2 regions of the Senimuribacter intestinalis genome follow, and region 1 is predicted to be linked to the other one. Evidence: predicted binding sites of a transcription regulator. Region 1 holds the regulator's gene; the other holds the start of a gene.

Region 1 (3,412 bases):
CACGACTGGCCCGGCAATGTCCGTGAACTGCGAAATATGCTTGAGGGAGCCTTTGCTATAACTGAGAATGCATTCATCTCTGCAGATGACCTACCGGACTACATGAGAGACCGTGCTAGCACCACACCTGAAAACAGCAGTAAGCAGCCTTGCACCTATCAGGAATACCTGGCAGCTTTCGAAAAACAACTTCTAACAAAAACCCTAGCCTCTTATCCGACAAAAACTGAGGCTGCTAAAGCACTTGGTATCACAAAACAGGCCCTCAACTACAAGCTGACCAGTCTGGGTTTGAAATAAATCCTCAGCCCATTAACGTCAGCAGCACTGGTATCATCGGTAGTGACAGCAAAGTTGTCAGAATCACGCCGGCAGACGCCAATTCTTCTTTATAGCCCTGTTCCGTACAACCCATAGAAACCATTGCCGCAACAGGCATCCCCAGAGAAATGACCGCAGCGCCTCGAAGGACTCCATCAAAACCAAGGAAAGTCATCACAACGTAAACCACCGCGGGAAAGAGTAAGAGACGAATGGCAGCAACCAAATACAGCTTCCTATCACAGGAAAAAACACTTTTGATAGAATAGGTACCAATGCCTGCGCCAATGACCACCATAGAAAGCGGAGATGCCATTTCTCCAATGAAATTGCAAACCTCCGCTGCACCGTCGGGCAGCTTCACACCGCCAAAGAACATAGCAAGCGCCAAAAGAGAAGCGACTGTACCGGGGTTCAAAAGTTCCCGCACAGAGAGTTTTCCCTTTGTCGTACCAGCGCCTTTGCAAATCTGCCATCTAGCATAAGTATAGTATAAAATGTCAAATCCCAGATGAAAAATACTCAGTTGAAAAATACAGCCACTGCCGTAAAGAGACGCTGTCACAGGATATCCCATATACATCGTATTTCCAAAGATATAAAACTGTTCATAGACAGGTCTGTCTTCCTTTGGAATTCTTGTCAGCACATTGATTCCCTTTGCAATAAACGGAAGCAAACAGTAAAAAACACCGCCGACCAGAACAAATCGAATCAAAAGTTCTTTGCCCATGGCGCCGTCCGCCTCACTGAGAGAAGTAAGAATCACCAGCGGCAGACAGACATCAATGACAAAAGTGCAAAGCTTCTGATTCACGTCCTTTGTAAATATGTCTTTCTTGTTCAAATAGTAGCCAACTGTAAGCGCTAGCAGTAATTTGCAAAGAGTAACGATAATCATAAAATTTTCCTTTATATATTTCCTGATAAAATGTATCGGCAGCAAATGCCAGCTTTTTTATTTTATCATCTATTCTGCATAATTGCAAAATCATTTTTAAATAATCGTGAACAAATGTTTACTTTTTGTTCGTTTTATGATATAATACGAACAAAGAATTTCAATTAAGCAAATAAACGGAGGGTATTATGAATCAGCTTAAAGAACGCGAACAGAAGATTTTAGATTTTATGAAGGATGAGATCAGAACCAAGGGCTACCCTCCTACGGTCAGAGAAATCTGCAGTGCTCTGAATATCAAGTCCACCTCTACCGCTCACAAGGACATCGCAAGCCTTGTCAAGCAGGGTTATCTGAAGAAGGACCCGTCCAAACCGAGAGCGCTTATGGTTGTCGACATGGAGAAAGAGGTATCAGAATCTTCGACTTCCACTGCACCATCTTATGCAGAGGACTTTCATCGCGAAGATATTATCGATGTTCCTGTAGTCGGCAGAGTTGCTGCAGGTACACCGATCCTTGCAGAACAGAATATAGAAGAAACCTTTCCGATTCCTGCCCAGTATGCAGGCGGTTCCAATTTCATGCTCAGAGTTTGCGGCGAGAGTATGATTAATGTAGGCATTATGGATGGCGACCTGATTCTCGTTGAACAGCAAAGCACTGCCAGAAACGGCGAAATCGTAGTCGCTATGATTGACGGCTTCGAAAGCGAAGCCACAGTCAAAACCTTCTACAAAGAAAACGGTCACATCAGACTGCAGCCGGAGAATGACACTATGAGTCCTATTATCGTGCAGGACGTCAAGGTTCTTGGCAAGGTCAAAGGTGTCTTCCGATATTTTAGTTAAACCCAATCATATCGCAGGAAGAATTTACAATTTTTTCCACACTTGACCCGATTTTTAAAATCTGTTAAAATAATATTATCAATTATATAAATGGCAAACGACACACGTAGAGCAAGCGCTCGTAAATCTGATTACGGTACAGGCTAAGCGTGTGTTTTTTATTGTCTCACGCTGCGCCTTTCCGAAGTTTTGAAAAGCGTTTAGTTTTGTGTGTTTATTCTTGTCAAAATCGAAAGGAGTTTTGAAATGGTTGAAACACACAACCCAAAGACGCAATCTGGCGCCAAAGAAAAAACAACCAAGTATCAACTAATTATCTTTGTTGCTGCCTTTTCTGCTTTTCTCGCAACGTTTAACGAAACGTTCTTAAATGTATCATTTTCTGCTGTCATGGAAGATTTTCATGTCAGTGTCGGCACTGTACAATGGTTGGCAGCCGCATATATGCTCGGCGCTGCAATCATGGTTCCGGTCTCTGCTTTTGCATATAAAAGCATTCCGACTAAAAAACTGTACTTATTTACCGTAGGTCTTCTCATTGTCGGCAGTGTTATTGGCGCTGTCAGCAGCAATTTTTCAGTTCTTCTCATTGGACGTATCGTCCAGGCTCTGGGTACAGGTATGCTGATTCCAATCGGCATGAATATCACGCTGGAAGTCGCTCCAAAAGAAAAACTGGGTACTTTCATGGGTATTATGGGAGCCATGACAACACTGGGACCTTCCAGCAGTGTCATCGTTGCAGGCGCACTGTTAGAATTCTTTGACTGGCATGTGCTATTATGGGTCTTCGGCGGCTTAGCTCTGCTTTGCTTCCTTTGCGGCGCAGTACTTCTGCCGAATATCGCAAAACTAACCCATCCAAAGCTGGACGTCTTGTCGGTCATTTTCATCAGTCTGGCACTGATCGGTATACTTTACGGTATTTCTACTGTTTTAGCAGGTAATGTGACCATCGCTCTTTTAGCTGCAATTATCGGCATTATCTTCCTGATTTTCTTTGTTAAAAGACAGGGAACTCTGACTGAGCCGCTTATTCAGTTAAGTCCGCTTAAAATCAAAGCATTCTCCATCGGCGTTATCATCAACATGATTTCCCTGCTGGTTATCTTCGCAATGAACATTGTAATACCATTGTTTATGCAAAGCGGCATAGGTATGTCACCGTTCAATGCGTCAATGGTGCTGTTCCCTGCTATTTGTTTATCTTGTGTGATTGCACCGATTGCAGGACAGATTTATGATAAAAAAGGCGGAAAAGTACTGCTGCCGCTGGGTTTCCTCTGTATCGGAGTTTGCACCGCTGCACTCTCTCTGGTTCACACAGAATCTTCGATTC
Region 2 (3,412 bases), on a different contig from region 1:
CTGCAGCGCATGAAGTCCGGTACCCATGGAGGAGAGCACATCGCGGTCCCCATCGCTGAGAAGCCCGTAAGCGGTTTCAACGGCATCAAAGATTTTTTCACTGTTTTGCAGGATAGAAATTCTCTCTGATAGGCTTTCGTCTTCGCCAGGTGTTAGATGGGCATTTTCGATTTCGCTCTGTTCAAAACGATAAAAATCCAGCTTTTTCAGGTTGTCCTGTTCTGCAGAAAGCAGCTTGGTCAGTCGTGATTTTGTGTCCTGATAGGAAGCATAGGCAGCCTGATAGGCTTCTTTTATTGGAGTGATTTGCTCACCATAGAAGCTGTCCACCAGCTTGATGTGGTTGTCCGGGTTGAGAAGGGACTGATTGTCGTACTGACCGTGGATATCGGCAAGACGGCGGCATGTTTCGGAAAGTTCTCCCAAAGTGACCAGCTGTCCGTTGAGTTTGCATAGATTCTTGCCGGCAGCAGATACTTCTCTGGTGATGACGATATCTTCTCCGTACAGTTCGCCAGCAAGCTGTACAACGGCTTTCTGTGCACCATGACGGACAAAAGCAGAATCAGCCCTGCTCCCGAGAGCAAGGCTAATTGCTTCTATTACAATTGATTTACCACTGCCGGTTTCTCCTGTAATGATATTCAGTCCTTCTTCAAAATCGATTTCTGTATTTTCTATAATTGCGAAATTTTGAATACTGATGTGATTGATCATTGTCCTTTAGACCTCATAATTAGCATATCGTTGAAAATAGAGAGGATCTCTTCCACGTGTTCTTCTTTGTCGATGACCATCAGCAGGGTATTGTCACCGGCTACAGAACCGACAACATGAGGAAGCCCGATGCAGTCAACCGCTTCACCGGCAGCAGGTCCGCAGCCGGATAACGTCTTAATGACAATTAAGTTCTGTGCTGAAGCAAAAGATGTGATAGTTTCTCTGAAAATTTTTACAAAGCGATCGGAAATAGGCGCATCCTGGCGTGCGCTGACGGCATATTTGTATTTGCCGCTGCCGGAAAGCACTTTAATCAGCTGAAGTTCCTTGATATCTCGAGATATCGTAGCCTGTGTTACTTCAAAACCTTCTTCCTTCAACATAGATGCCAGTTTATCCTGAGTTTCGATCTCGTTATTTGCAATGAGCTCCAAAATCTTGTTTTGTCTTGAATAACGCATAATAATCTCCTTTTTGTTCCGAATCCTATTCCTAATCGTATTATAACAGATTTTTTTCGGAAAAGAAAGCCGTATTATTTGAAGAAATTAAAGGGAACGCTGTAGACAAACGTATGTTCTTATGTTATAATAAATAAAATAGATTGATTCAACTGAGGAAATAAGGCTATGAGAATTTTAGGAATTGACCCTGGTTACGCGATTTTAGGCTGGGGTGTTTTAGATATGAAAGGCAATCATTTTTCTGTTGTGGATTACGGCGCGGTAACCACAGATGCTAAGATGGAAATGCCTCTGCGTCTGCAGCATTTATATACGCAACTATCTGCAATCATAGCAGAATACAAGCCAGAGGTAGCATCGATAGAAGAACTTTTTTTCAATAATAATGCCAAGACGGCTATTATGGTGGGACAAGCCAGAGGCGTTGCAGTCCTTGCCTGTGTTAATGGAGGTCTTGAGATTAATGAATACACGCCGCTGCAGATTAAGCAGGCTTTGGTAGGTTATGGAAGGGCAGACAAGAAACAAGTACAGGCTATGGTTAAGGCGATTTTGAACCTAAATGAAGTACCGAAGCCCGACGATACGGCAGATGCAGTGGCTGCGGCAATTTGTCATGGGCATGCAGCCGGCAACAGAGTTAGAAATTTTAAATTGAGTGGGAGATAAGGAGAATCCATGATTAGATTTATAAAAGGTATATTTCATCCGGGACTGAACAGTTCAGTTATCATAGAGTCTGCCAGCGGTCTTGGTTTTGAGGTGAGCATTCCAGCAAACTCCGTATTATATAAGCATACAGAGGGAGAGCAGGTGAAGGTGTTTACCTCCATGATTGTGAAGGAAGATGATGTCAGTCTTTACGGCTTTTCCGACAAGGAGAGCCTGGCGCTTTTTGAACTTTTGATTACGGTAAACGGCGTGGGAGCAAAGGCAGGGATGGCATTGATGAGTGCACTGCCGCCGTCAGAACTTAGACGGGCTATTGCCTCTGGTGATGTCAAGGCGATTTCATCTGCAAATGGTGTGGGCAAGAAGACTGCCGAACGACTGATTCTGGAACTGAAGGATAAGGTTGGCACCTTTGAGGATGACGCAGCCATGGCTGCAGGAGATGTGTATGTGCCTGTTACTGACGAGAGAAGTGAGGCTATTGCTGCGCTGGTTGCACTGGGATACAGCAAGAATGAGGCGATGGAAGCGATCGGCAAGGTGAAAGAAAATGACCTGACCTGCGAGGATTACATCAAACATGCGCTGAAGTATTTGTTTTAAAGGATAAAATTAAGATAGATAAGGATAGATTGAGGCTAGATGATGGAAGAGAGAATTACCCAGTCGGGTGCCATGGGATTTATGGAAGAGCGGCAGGAGACAACCCTGCGTCCGCAGCATTTAGATGATTTTATCGGACAGAGGACTGCAAAAGAAAACTTAAAGATTTTTATTGAAGCAGCGAAACTGAGAGGAGAACCTCTCGACCATGTGCTGTTTTATGGTCCGCCAGGTTTAGGAAAGACAACACTGGCGGGGATTATTGCCAATGAACTAGAAGTGGATATTAAGATTACATCAGGACCTGCTATTGAACGAGCAGGAGATTTGGCAGCCATTTTAACGAATCTCAATGAGAACGATGTTTTATTTATTGACGAAATTCATAGATTGAACCGATCGGTAGAAGAAGTGCTTTATTCCGCTATGGAGGACTATGCGCTTGATATTATTATCGGAAAGGGGCCGTCAGCTCGTTCTATCAGACTGGATATTGCAAAGTTTACGCTGATTGGAGCAACAACCAGAGCGGGGAGCTTATCGGCGCCGCTGCGCGACAGATTTGGTGTCATCAGTAAGTTTGAACTTTACACCAACGACGAGCTGGCAGAGATTATTAAACGTTCTGCGGGACTTCTCGGTGTCGATACAGACGAGACTTCGTTGCTGGAGATGGCAAGATGTTCACGAGGCACGCCTCGTGTAGCTAATCGTTTACTGAAACGAATCAGGGACTTCTCACAGGTGCGGGGACAGGGCATGATTACAGAAGAGATTACCCAAATGGCGCTGCAGGCGCTGGGGGTTGATAAGTTAGGCTTAGAGCGTCTGGATAGGGAAATTCTGTCGGCTATCATCGAACGTTTTAATGGTGGTCCTGTAGGCATTGACACTATTGCGGCATCCATCGGTGAGGAACGAGTCACCATAGAAGATGCTTACGAGCCTTATCT

Evidence for each region. Region 1 encodes LexA, which represses DNA repair genes until DNA is damaged. Its sites were predicted from a motif close to AGAACANNTGTTCT; they were not measured.
Region 2: a site for LexA is predicted at 1,288-1,301, ahead of ruvC (crossover junction endodeoxyribonuclease RuvC). Genes of this name have one in related genera too.

Annotation. Positions count from the first base shown of each region.
Region 1 is NZ_CALPCF010000003.1:121,914-125,325, forward strand. It holds gene NFR88_RS03985 (sigma-54 interaction domain-containing protein) at 1-300, shown strand, start outside; gene NFR88_RS03990 (AEC family transporter) at 305-1,222, opposite strand; gene lexA (transcriptional repressor LexA) at 1,411-2,073, shown strand; gene NFR88_RS04000 (MFS transporter) at 2,320-3,412, shown strand, end outside.
Region 2 is NZ_CALPCF010000006.1:83,223-86,634, reverse strand. It holds gene recN (DNA repair protein RecN) at 1-717, opposite strand, end outside; gene NFR88_RS07345 (arginine repressor) at 714-1,181, opposite strand; gene ruvC (crossover junction endodeoxyribonuclease RuvC) at 1,350-1,853, shown strand; gene ruvA (Holliday junction branch migration protein RuvA) at 1,863-2,459, shown strand; gene ruvB (Holliday junction branch migration DNA helicase RuvB) at 2,499-3,412, shown strand, end outside.